3 regions of the Mesoterricola sp. JemC181 genome follow, and region 2 is predicted to be linked to each of the others. Evidence: riboswitches for the same ligand, from Rfam matches in the RefSeq annotation. Region 2 holds a riboswitch; each other region holds the start of a gene.
The links. A riboswitch is a leader RNA that binds a small molecule or an ion and turns the genes downstream of it on or off. The one in region 2 is predicted to bind S-adenosylmethionine.

Region 1 (4,892 bases), 1.2 Mb from region 2:
GCCTCGGGCACCAGGCTGGGGTCGGCGCTGAGCACGCCGTCCACGTCCGTCCAGATCTGCACCTCGGAAGCGCCCAGGGCCTCGCCCAGCAGGGTGGCGCTGGTGTCGGAGCCGCCCCGGCCCAGGGTCGTGGTGGACCCGTCCGGGGCCGTGCCCAGGAAGCCCTGGGTGACCCACAGGGCGCCCTTGGCCAGGCCCTCCCGCCAGGGCCCGGCGGCCTCCCGGATGCGCTCGAGGTCGGGCCGGGCCCTGCCGTGGCGGGCGTCGGTGCGAAGCGCCTCCCGCACGTCCCGGAACGTGGCCGGCAGGCCCCGGCGCCCCAGCAGGGTCTCCAGGAGCCGCGCCGACAGGGTCTCGCCCAGGGCGAGGGCGGCGTCGCGGGAACGGGGGGAGGCCTCCCACAGGAGGCCCATGCCCTGCAGCAGGCCCGCCAGGGACTGGAACAGGGGCTCCCAGTGGGGGCGGACCGCCTCGTCCACGCCCAGCGCCCGGGCCGTGGCCCAGTGCCGGGCCTCCAGGGCGATGCGGGCCGCGCCCGCGGCCTCCAGGTCCCCCTTGGCCGAGGCGTTGATGGCCTTCAGGATCAGGTCCGTGGTGCCCGACAGGGCCGAGACCACCACGAGGCCCCCCTGGGGGAGCTCCTGGCCGATGATCGTCGCCGCCAGTTCCAGGGCCTCCCGGGTTCCGACGCTGGTTCCTCCGAACTTGAGAACTTTCAAGGCAGTACCTCCTTCAGCCAGGCTTTCACCTGGTCCCACTCGATGAGGAAGGCATCGTGCCCGTGGGGGCTCCGCACCCAGCGGGCCTCCCCCAGGCGCTCCGCCTTCCGGGCGGCTTCGATGAGTTCAATCAGGCAGGCCTGGGAGAAGAGCATGTCCCCCTCCAGGCCCAGGACGTGGAGCGTGGCGCCCATGCGCGCCAGGACCTCGGGCAGGCTGCCCCGGCCCCGGGTGAGGTCGTGGTTGTCCATGGCGTCCAGGAGGGCCACGTAGGCCGCCCGGGTGAACCGCGCCGCCAGGGCCCTGCCATGGAAAGCCAGCCATTCCTGCAGCTCGCTTGGAGCGGTGAAGCGCCCAGCCAGACCCGCGGGGCTCCGGAAGGTGAGCATGGCGACGCGCCGCGCCAGGGCGATGGCCTCGTCGTCGCCCAGGGAGGGGCTGGCCAGGATCGCGCGCTGGGCCTCGTTGGAGCCCCAGAGCCACGCGTCGGAGCGGCCCCCGCAGCCGATGACGCCCACGGCCTTGAAGCGCCCGGGCTCCAGGACGGCCAGCTCCAGCGCCACCATGCCCCCCAGGGATCCCCCCAGGAGGGCGTCGAAGGACAGGTCCCCGGCGCGGATCCACTGGGCCAGCACCTCGGCCTGGTACCGGGTGGACCAGCCGCCCCGGGGTTCCGGCCCTTCGGCGCCGTAGCAGCTCCCGGCGAGGTTGGGCGTCCACACGGTGGCCTCGGATGCCGCCAGGGGCGCGCCCGGCTCGAACATGGGCCCCCACCAGCCCTTCACCCCCGGCGCGTCGGCGGCGTCGGGGCCCCCGGTGAGCGCGTGGAGGAGCAGGACCCTGGCCGGCCCGTGCCCGGTGACGCGGAAGGCGGTGCGCACGCCCTCCGGGGAGAGGAAGGCCTGGGTCAAGCGTCCCCCCCGCACAGGGCCTGGTTCAGGTCCGCCTTCAGGTCGTCGATGTTCTCGAGGCCGATGGAGAGCCGGATGAGGTCGTCCGTGACGCCGTTGGTGGCGCGGTCCTCGGCGCTGAGCTGCTGGTGGGTCGTGGTGGCCGGGTGGATGATGAGGCTCTTGGCGTCGCCCACGTTGGCCAGGCGGGAGAAGAGCTCCACCGCGTTGATGACCTTGGCCCCGGCGGCCAGCCCCCCCTTCACGCCGAACGTGAGGATGCCGCCGAAGCCCGCGCCCTCCCGGAAGTAGCGCCGGGCCAGGGCGTGGCTCGGATGGCCGGGGAGGCCCGGGTAGTTGACCCAGGCCACCTGGGGGTGGGCCTCCAGCCACTGGGCGATGGCCAGGGCGTTGCTGCCGTGGCGGTCCATGCGGATGGGGAGGGTCTCGATGCCCTGGAGCAGAAGGAAGGCGTTGAAGGGCGACAGCGCGGGGCCGAAGTCCCGAAGGCCCTCCAGGCGGGCCTTGGCCGCGAAGGCCGCCGGACCCGCAACCTGGGTGAGGACGGCCCCGTGGTAGGAGGGGTTGGGCTGGGTGAACTCCGGGAACCTGCCGTTGGCCCAGTCGAAGTTGCCCCCGTCGACCAGCACGCCGCCGAGGCTCGTGCCGTGGCCCCCGAGGTACTTCGTCGCGCTGTGCACCACCAGGTTCGCGCCATGCTTCAGGGGCTGGCAGATCCAGGGGGAGGCCAGGGTGTTGTCCACGATGAGGGGCACCCCCGCCTCCTGGGCCACCGCCGCCAGGGCGTCGAAGTGGGGCACGTCCAGCTTGGGGTTGCCCAGCGCCTCCAGGTAGATGGCCTTGGTCTCCGGGCGCAGGGCCTTGCGGAAGGCGTCAGGGTCGGTACTGTCCACGAAGGTGACCGTGATGCCCAGGCGCTTGAAGCTCTGGCTGAAGAGGGTGTGGGTGCCCCCGTAGAGGTTGGTGCCGGCGATGAGGTGGTCCCCGGCCTGGGCCAGGGTCACCACCGCGAGGGTGATGGCGGCCTGGCCGGAGGCCGTGGCCACCGCCGCCACGCCGCCCTCCAGCTGGGCCACGCGCTTTTCCAGCACGTCCACCGTGGGGTTCCCGATGCGGGTGTAGATGTTGCCCGGCTCCTCCAGGCTGAACAGGCGCGCCCCGTGCTCCGTGGAGTCGAAGACGTAGCTGGTGGTCTGGTAGATGGGCACCGCGCGGCTGCGGGTGTCCCGGTCCGGGCTGTGCCCCCCGTGGAGGGCGATGGTCTCGAAGTGGGGCTGGTTCTGGCTCACGTTCGGCTCCAGGTGGATCTTCCCCCGCCCGCCGCGGGGGGGGAATGCTTGGGTCCTTGTCTCCCCGCTAGGGGCCTCCGGACAGGTCGAGGGAGCCTTCGGTTCCTCGCGAGCTTCACATGGACGGAGAGGGGCCCGAATAATTCGGGCCCCTCTCCGTCTGTGTCTTGGCAGTCACATCAGTTCGGTATCTATCCGGCTCGACGCATGCGTCCACCGGCAGGAATTGGCACCTTGCTCATCGCAGGTTGCCAAGGTTTCACAGGGCCCGTCCCTCCACCTTTCGTGATAGCTCACTATGGAACTGACAAAGAACTCAGAACCATCATGATGCGTGTTCGCTGCCCAGGAGTCAAGGCCTCAGGGTAGGCTGAAGCCATGCTCTCTTCGCTCCGCATCCAGAACCTGGCCCTGGTGGAAGACCTCGCCCTGGACTTCCAGGCCGGCTTCACCGTCCTCACCGGCGAGACCGGGGCCGGCAAGTCCCTCCTGGTGGACGCCCTCTCCCTGCTGGTGGGGGCCCGGGGCGACGGCGACATGGTGCGCCAGGGCACGGCCCGGGCCGTGGCCGAGACCGTGGTGGACGGCGCCTTCGAGGCCTGGCGGGCCTTCCTCGCCGACCGGGGCCTCCCCGAGGAGCAGCCCGTGGTGCTGCGCCGGGAGGTGGCCGCCAACGGCCGCAGCCGCGCCTGGATCAACGGCGGCGCCTGCAGCCTGACCGACCTGCGCGAGGCCGGGCGCATCTGGATGCGCCTCACCAGCCAGCACGACCACCAGTCCCTCCTGGCCGAGGAACGCCACCTGGGCCTCCTGGACGAGGTGCTGGGCATCAGCGCCGACCTGGCCGCCCAGGCGGGCGACGTGCGGGACGCCCAGGCCCGCCTGGCGGCCCGGAAGAAGAGCGAAAGCCAGCGCGCCGAGCGCCTGGAGTGGCTGGCCGAGCAGATCGCCGACCTGGAGAAACTGGCCCCCCGGGCCGGGGAGTGGGTGCAGCTGCGCAGCGAGCGCGAACCCCTGCGCCACGCCGTCCACCTGGAGTCCGCCTTCCGCGAGGGCGCCGAGGCCCTGCGCGACGCCCTGCGCCTGGTGGAGGACGCCCACCGCGCCCAGGCCCGCGCCGCCTCGATCCTGCCCGCCGCCCAGGTGGAAGTGGACCGCACCCGCTCGGCCCTGCTGGAGCTGGAGGACCTCCAGGCCCTGGCCCAGGACCAGGCCATCCGCTGGTCCCGGGAGGGCGTGGACCGCATCGAGGCCCTGGAGACCCGCCTAGCCCAGTTCGAGAAGCTGGCCCGGCGCCACCGCTGCGAGCCCGAGGAGCTCGCGGGCCGCCTGGAGGCGCTCCGCCGCGAGCAGGACGAACTGAACAACCACAGCTCCAGCCTGAGGGAACTCGAAGGCGGCCTGGCGAAGGCCTGCGAGGCCTACCGCGCCGCCGCCGAGGTCCTCCACGCCCACAGGGCCGGCCTCGTCCAGCCCCTGGAAAAGGACGTGCACCAGCGCCTGGGCCGCCTGGGGATGAACGGCTGCCGAATCCAGCTGCGCCTGGCCGTCGCCGAGGAACCCTCGAGCCCGGTCCTCCTGGCGGGCCTGCCCGTGAGGGTCTCCCCCCAGGGCTTCTCCACCGTGGCCATCTGGATCGAGCCCAACGTGGGCGAGGGCTTCCGCCCCCTGGCCAAGATCGCCTCGGGCGGCGAGCTGAGCCGCCTCATGCTGGCCATGCAGGGCGCCGGCATGGCGCTCGGCGCCGGCAGCCGGGACCCCCTGGTCCTGGTGCTGGACGAGGTGGACGCCGGCATCGGCGGCGAGACCGCCATCGCCGTGGGCGCCGCCGTGCGCGAGCTGGGCCGGAGCCACCAGGTGCTGGCCGTGACCCACCTGGCCCAGGTGGCCGCCCGCGCCGAGCACCACGGCCAGCTGCGCAAGGAAGTGAACGAGGGCCGCACCCGCAGCGGCCTCACCTGGCTCGCGGGCGA
Region 2 (4,892 bases):
CCAACCCCACCGGGAGGGTGTGGGACCTCCCGCGCCTCCACGACCTGGCCGACGTCATCCTGGAGCGCGACCTCTGGCTGGTGCTGGACCAGGTGTACGGCACCCTCACCCTGGACGGCCCCGAGCTCCCCTTCCTGCGCACCTGCCCCGACCTGGCCGACCGCACCCTCCTGGTGGAGAGCTTCTCCAAGCGCTTCGCCATGACCGGCTACCGCCTGGGCGCCGCCGCCGGCCCCCTGGGCCTCATCCGCGCCATGACCAGCCTGGGCTCCACCAGCGTCACCCACCCCAGCATGATCAGCCAGCACGCCGGCATCGCCGCGCTGGGCCTGGACGGCGCCTTCGAGCGGGAGATGGCCGAGGGCCTCCGGGTCCGCCGGGACCGGCTCCAGGAGGGCCTGAACGCCATCCGGGGCATCCGCTGCGGCCGCCCCGAGGGGGCGATCTACCTCTTCCCCCACGTGGCCGAATGGATGGAGGCCCACGGCGTCGCCTCGGACCCGGAACTCACGGCGCGCCTCCGGGACGAGGCCGGGGTTAAGGTGCTGCCCGGCACCGCCTTCGGCGCGCCCGGGTACCTTCGCATCTCCATCGCCGCGTCCCTGGAGGCGCTGGACAAGGCGCTGGAGCGCATGCGGACCTTCTTCGGGTAGCGGACGTTTGGGAATCGACCCGGCTGAAAACCCTTCTCTGCGAGTGTGATCGCTTTCCCGGCCCATCCGCGGCATCCGATAAGCGGGCGGCTTGCACCTCGAAAAGACTGAACCCACAGGCGCAGAGGATTAAATCCCTTTCATCCCATCAATCCAATTTATCCCCGTTCCAGCAGGGCAAGTGCCGGGATGGGTCCGTGATGGCGGGTGGCCTGCGCGCCGTTTCCCTGCAGGCTTGCCCTGCCAGGACAGGGATGAATTGAGGGGAAAAGGCAGGATGAAGCCCATTTACGCCTTTGCCGGGGTTTGCCGACAGGCCCTGGCCCACGAAAAAGCCGGGCCCCGACGGGGCCCGGCTTGACTGGGGAATGCCGTCAGACCCGGACTTCCAGCCCCTTGACCGCCGCGGCGAGGGCCTCGGCCTTGTCCGTGCGCTCCCAAGGGAACCCGTCCCGGCCGAAGTGCCCGTAGCTGGCGGTGTCCCGGTAGATGGGCCGCAGGAGGTCGAGGGTGGTGATGATGCCCTTGGGGCTCAGGTCGAAGTGCTCGGCCACGAGCTTCTCCAGCTGGGCGTCGGAAATGACGCCCGTGCCGAAGGTGGTGACCATCACGCTCACGGGCTTGGCCACGCCGATGGCGTAGGCCACCTGCAGCTGGCAGCGGGAGGCCAGGCCCGCGGCGACGATGTTCTTGGCCACGTACCGCGCGGCGTAGGCCGCGGAGCGGTCCACCTTCGAGGGGTCCTTGCCGGAGAAGGCGCCGCCGCCGTGGGGGGCGGAGCCGCCGTAGGTGTCCACGATGATCTTGCGGCCCGTGAGTCCGCAGTCGCCCTGGGGGCCGCCCACGACGAACTTGCCGGTGGGGTTGACGAGGTACTCGGTGCCCTTGAGCCAGGCCGCGGGCATGACGGGCTTGATGATCTCCTCGATCACCGCGTCCCGGAGCACCTCGTAGGGGACGTCCTCGGCATGCTGGGTGGAGACCACGATGCTCTCGGCCCCCACGGGGCGGCCGTCGACGTAGCGCAGGGTGACCTGCGACTTGGCGTCGGGGCGGAGCCACGCGAAGCGGCCCTCCTTGCGGAGCTTCGCCTGGCGCTCCATGATGCGGTGCGCGTAGTGGATGGGAGCGGGCATGAGCGCGTCGGTCTCGTCGCAGGCGTAGCCGAACATGAGACCCTGGTCGCCGGCGCCCTGCTCCTTGTGGAGCCCTTCGCCCTCGGTGACGCCCTGGCTGATGTTCTGGGACTGCTTGTCGTAGCAGACCATGACGGCGCAGCCGCGGTAGTCGATGCCGTAGTCGGTGCTGTCGTAGCCGATGTCCTTCAGGACGCCGCGGGCGATCTGGATGTAGTCCACCACCGCGTTGGTGGTGATCTCGCCGGCCATGACGACCAGGCCCGTGTTGCACAGGGTCTCCGCCGCGACCCGGGACTTGGGGTCCTGGGCGAGGCAGGCGTCCAGGACCGCGTCCGAGATCTGGTCGGAGACCTTGTCGGGATGGCCTTCGGAGACGGACTCCGAGGTGAAAAGGTAGTTGCTCGACATCATGCGCTCCAGGGGTTTCAGGTTGGTCTCCTGCGCATGGAACCCGTAGGTCCAGGGCACCGCAGCTTCCTGCTCGGTTGCCGACCCCTTTCAGGGCACTCTACATGCACTGCCATTCTTGGGCTGGCCCCCGGTTTTGTCAACCCGCCGGTGGCAAGCGGGCGGCCCCTCAACGGCTGGCCGGCGGCACGATTCCGTTCATGCGGAGGTACACCACGATCTGCCCGTAGTGGTCCATCGTGTGGGCCAGCAGGATGTTCGCGAGGGCCACGCGGGACGTGTCGCCCTCGCCGAAGGGGGACTTGATGGCCACCAGCGCGTTCCGGTCGTTGATGGACTTGAGCGCCTTGTGGACGTACTCATACGAGCCTTTCAAGTAGGCCAGGACTTCCGCCTTCTCCTTCAGGGCGGCGGGACCGTCCCCCTTGCCCACGTCCACCGGGGGCTTCTCCCCGAGGATGACCGAGCCCACCCAGTAGTTGACCGCGCCCACGTGCTTGGCCTGGGCGGCGACGTCGCGGACGCCCTTGAACTCGCCCGCGGTGGGCACGAAGGCGAACTTCGACTCGGGCATGGCTTCCAGGGCGGGGACGAACTCCTTCTCCGCGTAGCCGAGGGATCCGTCCAGGGTCACGCCCAGAGGCTTGTCGAGCTTGGGGGGTTCGGCGTACTGGGCGGTGAGGTTGGAGGCGGCGAGAAGAGCCGCGAGGACCGTGGCGTTCCTGATCATGACTTCCTCCTCTGGGTGCTAGTCCGGGGACAGGGTGGCGCCGGGCAGGTCCGTCCCCACGGGAACGCCGCCCAGCTTCTGGAACAGCATCGACAGGCCGACCACCAGCACGCAGCCGACGACGTTGTACCAAAGGAATGAGATGCCGCTGAAGAGGAAACATGCCAGGACGGCGGCCTCCGCCGCCAGGGCCGCCCAGAACGCGCTGCCCCCCCGCACCCCCTTGAGGTAGAAGGCCACCAGGAAGATCCCGAGGATGGTCCCGTAGAAGAGGGACCCCAGGATGTTGACCGCCTCCACCAGGGAGCCCAGGCGGCTCGCGTACTCCGCGAAGGCGATGGCGAAGCACCCCCACCCGAAGGTGGCCAGCCTCGACACCCACATCTCGCCCCGGGTGTCGGCCCCCCCCGCGTAGCGGCGCCACAGGTCCACCACCGTGGTGGCTCCCAGGGCGTTGATCTCCGCGGACATGGAGGACATGGAGGCCGAGAACACCGCGGCCAGCACCAGGCCCACGAGGCCGGCCGGAAGGCTGTGGAGGACGTACCAGAGGAAGACGTAGTTGGTGTCGCTGGGGTTCACGGAGGGGTCCGCCCGGCGCATGATGCCCACGGCCTCGCTGCGCTTCTGCGCGGCCCTGGCGTCGGCCCGGAGCAGCTCCTCCCGGGCCTCGGGAAGGGACCCCTCCCCGTGGCGGGCCCGGATGAAGCCCTCCGCCCGGGCCGCGCGGTCCGCCAGCGCCGCGCCGTAGGCCTCCTGGGCCCTCCGGAATTCGGGCGCCGCCTCGCTGGCGAGCACCCGCTTCACCGGACCGGGGTTGAAGAAGACCGGGGGCGCGGTGAACTGGTAGGCCACGAACACCATGGCCCCCACCAGCAGGATCAGGAACTGCATGGGCACCTTGAACAGGCCGTTGGCCAGGAGCCCCATGCGGCTCTGGGCCACGGAGCTGCCCGAGAGGTAGCGCTGCACCTGGGACTGGTCGGTGCCGAAGTAGGAGAGGGCCAGGAAGAACCCGCCCACGAGGCCCGACCACAGGTTGTAGCGGTTCTTCAGGTCGAAGGAGAAGTCGATGGCGTTGAGCCGCCCCAGGCTCCCGGCCACGTGCAGGGCGTCGCCGAACGACACCCCCTGCGGCAGCCGGTGCACCACCATCACGCCCGCGCCCACCATGCCGCAGGTGATGATGAGCATCTGCCAGCTCTGGGCCCAGGACACCGCGCGGGTTCCGCCGGTGACGGTGTAGATCATCACCAGGGTCCCCACCAGCACGAGGTTCACGTGGATGTTCCAGCCCAGCAGCACCGACAGCACCAGGGCCGGGGCGTAGATGGTCAGGCCCACCGCCAGCCCGCGCTGCACCAGGAAGAGCATGGCCGCCAGGGTGCGGGTCTTTCCGTCGAAGCGCTCCTCCAGGAACTGGTACGCCGTGAAGACCTTCAGGCGGTGGAAGAGGGGCACCGCGGTTATGGAGAGCACCACCATGGCCAGGGGCAGCCCCAGGTAGAACTGCACGAAGCGCATGCCGTCGACGTACGCCTGGCCGGGCGTGGAGAGGAAGGTGATGGCGCTGGCCTGGGTGGCCATGATGGACAGGCAGATGGTGAACCACCGCGCGTCCCGGTCGGCCAGCAGGTAGCCGGTGGAGTCCTTGTGGCCCCGGCCCTTCCACAGGCCGAAGAGCACCACGAAGGCGAGGCACCCGCCCAGGACCGCCCAGTCCAGCCCGCTCACGAGAAGGCCTTCCCGAACCAGCGGAACAGCAGGATGCACAGGGCCAGGTTCAACAGCACCAGGCCGTAGAGCCGGGACCAGCGTCCCAGGACGGGGGGCGGGCCGTTCACGGCGCCGTCTTCAGGGCCAGGAGGTTGGCGAAGAGCCGGTAGGCCCCGGGCACGCCGTCCGGGAGCTGCCGGAAGAAGGCCAGGCCCGTGTAGACGAAGTGGCCCTTGCCGTGGTTCG
Region 3 (4,892 bases), 2.5 Mb from region 2:
TCCACGGCGCGGGTGAGCACCACGCCCCGGGCCGGGGCGGCGACCCGCATCTGCCTCAGCTTGGCGCCGGCCAGGTCCACCGCGGCCACCGCGGCGCGCAGGTCGGCACCGCCCTGGGCGCTGCGGGCCTGGGCCAGGGCCCCCTCCCGGCCCGCCAGGGCCGTCTCGAACGCCTTGCGGAGCTCATCGGTCTGGCTGGCGCTGAGGATGCCGTCCCGGGCCAGACGCTGGCCCCGCTCCCAGGCCAGGCGCGCCTGCACCAGGGCGCTGTCGGCCTGGTCCAGGGCCGCCCGGGCCGAGGGCGCCGCGCTCTCCTTGAGCTGGTCCAGCCTCGCCTGGGCCTGGGCCAGCGCCGCCCGCTGCTCCGAGTCCTCCAGTTCCGCCAGCACCTGCCCCGCCTCCACCCGGTCCCCCTCCTCCACCAGCCTGCGGGAGACGACGCTGGCCTGCAGCGCCCCCAGGGAGACGCGCCGGGGCGCCAGGACCCGGCCGTTGAGCACCAGCGTCCGCACGAGGTCGCGGCGCGCCACCCGCACCGCCTCGAGGGCCGGTCCCAGGAGGAGGCGCGGCAGGAAGGCGGCCAGCACCAGCGCAAGGCCGCAAAGGGCCGCTCCTCGTAGAACGGTGGACCTGGACATCCGGCACTCCTCGGGTAGAAGGATCCTTCCATGGCGAGTTCATTAAATCAACACATTCCCCAGCGTTTGGAACGCAATCCAACGGATGTTGAATCAACTCTGGCCACACCAAAAAATATTTATTTAATACTTTAGCCACCCCTCCCCGGCGCAGGCGCCCTGCCACCGGAAGAAGAGGTTAAAAGTTATTATAATTATCTTTGTCTATCCAAGCGCCTGCCGGAGATCCTCCACCAGGTCCCCGGGATCCTCGATGCCCACCGAGAGGCGGATGAGGCCGTCGCCGATGCCGGCGTTCCTGCGGGCCTCCGGGGTCATGGACGCGTGGGTCATGCTGGCGGGGTGGGCCACGAGGCTCTCCACGCCGCCCAGGCTCTCGGCCAGGGTGAACCAGTGCAGGGCCAGGAGGACCCGGTTCACCGCGGCCGGGGTGGCGTCCTTCAGCTCGAAGCTGAGCATGGCGCCGAAGCCCTTCTGCTGGGCCCGGGCCAGGGCGTGCTGGGGGTGGGTGGGCAGGCCGGGGTAGTTCACGGAGGCCACGGCGGGGTGGGCGGCCAGCGCCTGGGCCACGGCCAGGGCCCCCGCCTCGTGGGCCAGCATGCGCACCCGGAGGGTCTTGAGGCCGCGCAGCACCAGGTAGCAGTCGTGGGGGCTCTGGCTGGTGCCCAGGAGGTTGTTCATGGCGGCGATGCGCTGGGCCAGGGCCTCGCGGCCGGGGCCCGCCACCACGGCGCCGCCCACCACGTCGCTGTGGCCGTTGAGGTACTTGGTGGTGCTGTGCACCACCAGGTCCGCCCCGAAGTCGAAGGGCCGCTGGAGGACGGGGGAGAGGAAGGTGTTGTCCACCACCAGCAGCGCGCCCGCACCCGCGGCGATTCCGGCCAGGGCGCCCAGGTCCGAGAGGCGCAGGAGGGGGTTGGAGGGGGTCTCGACCCAGATCATCCGGGTGTTGGGGCGCAGCGCCGCCCGCACCGCCGCGGCGTCGGCCAGGTCCAGGTAGGTGACCTCCAGGCCGTAGACCTTGCGGGCGTGCTCCAGGGTGCGGAAGGTGCCGCCGTAGCAGTCCACGGTGCAGAGCACGTGGCTGCCGTGCTCCAGGAGGTTCAGGGCCACGAGGACCGCGCTCATGCCCGAGCTGGTGCAGGTGGCTCCCGAGCCCCCCTCCAGGGTGGCGATGGCCGTCTCCAGGCGCTCCCGGGTGGGGTTGCCGCTGCGGGTGTAGTCGAAGCCGCCGTTGCTGCCGATGTCCGAGAAGGCGAAGGTGCTGGTGAGGTAGAGGGGAGGCGTCACGGCCCCGTAGGCGGGGTCCGGCTGGGAGCCGGCGTGGATGCACTGGGTGCCGGGTCCGGCCCCGGCCAGGAGGTCCGCCCTCCGGGCCCAGCCCGCCACGGGCTCCGTGCCCGGGGGCACGACCGTGAAATGGTAGGCCGGGTTGCCGGGCACGTTGCTGTCGAGGTGGTTGTCGCTCATGGGGTCCTCCGGGTGGGAGGATCGCCGCCGTTCCGGCCCGATCGTGGGGAATCCCTGATTCGTCAGCTCGCTGCAGCTCGCCATCTTCCCCCGGCTTGCGCCGCAGGCAGGAATTGGCACCTTGCCCGGAAGCAGGTTGCCAAGGTTTCACAGGGCCCGTCCCTCCACCTTTCTGGATATCGCGCTATGGAACTGGCAAGGATCCGCAAAGAACAAGAGTGCCGCAGGGCCGGGTTCCGCGCAAAGGCGAAAAAAAACCGATCGGAACCGGAACCCGCCCAGCCGGAAATGGGCTAGGGTGGACAAGGCCCCCTCCACCGCCCCCACCCGGAATCCCCATGCACACGACCCTCTACGACCTCCTCCCCCAGGCAGCCGGCGCCGGCAGCGACGAACTGCTCGGCCGGTTCCTGGAGTACGTGGAAGGCCGGCGCCTCACCCTCTACCCCGCCCAGGAGGCCGCCATCCTCGAACTGTTCGAGGGGAAGAACGTCATCCTCAACACGCCCACGGGGTCGGGCAAGTCCCTGGTGGCGGCGGCGCTGCACTTCAAGGCCCTGGCCCAGGGGCGGCGCTCCATCTACACCTGCCCCATCAAGGCCCTGGTCAACGAGAAGTGGCTGGCCCTGTGCCGGGACTTCGGGCCCGAGAACGTGGGGCTCAGCACGGGCGACGCCTCGGTGAACCGGGACGCGCCGATCCTCTGCTGCACCGCCGAGATCCTGGCCAACATCGCCCTGCGCGAGGGCGCGGACGCCGACGTGCGGGACGTGATCATGGACGAGTTCCACTACTACGCCGACCGGGAGCGGGGCGTGGCGTGGCAGGTGCCGCTGCTCACGCTGCCCCAGTGCCGGTTCCTGCTCATGTCCGCCACCCTGGGCGACACGGCCTTCTTCGAGGAGGAGCTGACCCGGCTCACGGGAACCCCCACGGTCTCGGTGAAATCCACGGACCGCCCGGTGCCCCTGGGCTTCACCTACGCCGAATCCCCGCTCTCGCTCACCCTGGAGCGCCTGGTGGAGGAGGGCAAGGCGCCCATCTACCTGGTGCACTTCACCCAGCTGGAGGCGGCCACCAGCGCCCAGGACTTCACCAGCATCAACCTCTGCACGAAGGAGGAGAAGGCCGCCATCCAGAAGGAGATGGAGGGCTTCAAGTTCAACAGCCCCTACGGCCCGGACCTCAAGCGTTGGCTGCGCCACGGCATCGGGCTGCACCATGCGGGGCTCCTGCCCAAGTACCGCATCCTGGTGGAGCAGCTGGCCCAGAAGGGCCTCCTGAAGGTCATCTGCGGCACGGACACCCTGGGGGTCGGCATCAACGTGCCGATCCGCACGGTGCTCTTCACCAAGCTGTGCAAGTACGACGGGCAGAAGACGGGCATCCTGAGCGCGCGGGACTTCCACCAGATCTCGGGCCGGGCGGGGCGCAAGGGCTTCGACGACGTGGGCTGGGTGGTGGCCCAGGCCCCCGAGCACTGGATCGAGAACATGAAGCTGGCCGCCAAGGCCGCCGCCGGCGGCCGGAAGTACACCAGGCGCCTGCCGCCGGAGCGGAACTTCACGAACTGGGACAAGCAGACCTTCGAGAGGCTCGTGGCGGCCCAGCCGGAGCGCCTGGTGTCGCGGTTCCAGGTGACCCACGGCATGCTGCTCAACGTCCTGAGCCGCCGCGGGGACGGCTGCGGCGCCATGCGCGGGCTCATCCGGGGCTGCCACGACAACGAGCGCGCGAAGGCGGCCCATTTCAGGCGCGGCTGGCAGCTGTTCCGCGCCCTGCTGGACCGGAAGATCGTGGAGTTCACGGGCGAGGGCCACAACCTGCGGGTGAACGTGGACCTGCAGGACGACTTCTCCATGAACCAGACCCTCAGCCTCTACCTGCTCGACACGATCCCGCTCCTGGATCCGGACAGCCCCGAGTACGCCCTGGACCTCATCACCCTGGTGGAGTCCATCCTGGAGAACCCCGAGGTCATCCTGCGCAAGCAGCTGGACCGCCTCAAGGGCCGGCGCGTGGCCGAGATGAAGATGGCCGGCATCGAGTACGAGGAGCGCATGGCCGAGCTGGAGAAGCTCGAGTACCCCAAGCCCCAGCGCGATTTCATCTACGGCACCTTCAACGCCTTCGCCGTCAAGCACCCATGGGTGGGCGAGGAGAACATCCGCCCCAAGTCCATCGCCCGGGAGATGTTCGAGGACTACCGCTCCTTCTCCGACTACGTGCGCGAGTACGACATCCAGCGCTCGGAAGGCCTCCTCCTGCGCCACCTGAACAGCGTGTTCAAGGTGCTGGCCCAGACCGTGCCCGATTCCGCCAAGAGCGAGGAAGTGAGGGAGATGGAGCTCTACCTGGGCGCCATGCTCCGCCAGGTGGACTCCAGCCTCCTGGACGAGTGGGAGAAGATGCGCGACGGGAGCTACCGCCCCGGGGAAGCCGCGGAGCTGCGCCCCCCCGGCGCCGAGGAGGCCGACCTGGACGTCACGAGGGACCGCAAGGCCTTCACCGCCGCCGTGCGCAACCGGATCTTCACGTGGATGAGGAGCCTGGTGGTGGGCGACTGGGAGGAGGCGGCAAACCTGCTGGCCGAGTACGGCGAGCCCGCCGACGCCGAAGGCCAGGCGTGGACCCCCGACCGCCTCAAGGCCCTGGCGGAAGCGTACCGCATGGACCACAAGGGCCCCCGCCTGGATTCCGAGGGCCGCAACCTGCGCCACACCTACGTCCTCCCCGACTGGCGGGTCCAGCAGATGCTGGTGGACGAGGCCGGGGACAACGACT

Region 1: another riboswitch for S-adenosylmethionine. It lies ahead of ACZ5MC_RS22035 (O-acetylhomoserine aminocarboxypropyltransferase/cysteine synthase family protein); the one in region 2 lies ahead of metK (methionine adenosyltransferase).
Region 3: another riboswitch for S-adenosylmethionine. It lies ahead of ACZ5MC_RS16440 (trans-sulfuration enzyme family protein); the one in region 2 lies ahead of metK (methionine adenosyltransferase).

What each region holds. Positions count from the first base shown of each region.
Region 1 covers NZ_AP045076.1:5,035,255-5,040,146, reverse strand. Annotated here, with positions in the region: gene ACZ5MC_RS22045 (aspartate kinase) at 1-719, opposite strand, end outside; gene ACZ5MC_RS22040 (alpha/beta fold hydrolase) at 716-1,630, opposite strand; gene ACZ5MC_RS22035 (O-acetylhomoserine aminocarboxypropyltransferase/cysteine synthase family protein) at 1,627-2,919, opposite strand; SAM riboswitch class I at 3,104-3,214, opposite strand; gene ACZ5MC_RS22030 (DNA repair protein RecN) at 3,298-4,892, shown strand, end outside.
Region 2 covers NZ_AP045076.1:1,009,785-1,014,676, reverse strand. Annotated here, with positions in the region: gene ACZ5MC_RS04590 (aminotransferase class I/II-fold pyridoxal phosphate-dependent enzyme) at 1-653, shown strand, start outside; gene metK (methionine adenosyltransferase) at 1,028-2,200, opposite strand; SAM-I-IV-variant riboswitch at 2,203-2,313, opposite strand; gene ACZ5MC_RS04580 (DinB family protein) at 2,370-2,930, opposite strand; gene ACZ5MC_RS04575 (sodium:solute symporter family protein) at 2,949-4,664, opposite strand; gene ACZ5MC_RS04570 (PIG-L family deacetylase) at 4,771-4,892, opposite strand, start outside.
Region 3 covers NZ_AP045076.1:3,713,778-3,718,669, forward strand. Annotated here, with positions in the region: gene ACZ5MC_RS16435 (efflux RND transporter periplasmic adaptor subunit) at 1-638, opposite strand, end outside; gene ACZ5MC_RS16440 (trans-sulfuration enzyme family protein) at 843-2,108, opposite strand; SAM riboswitch class I at 2,186-2,291, opposite strand; gene ACZ5MC_RS16445 (DEAD/DEAH box helicase) at 2,447-4,892, shown strand, end outside.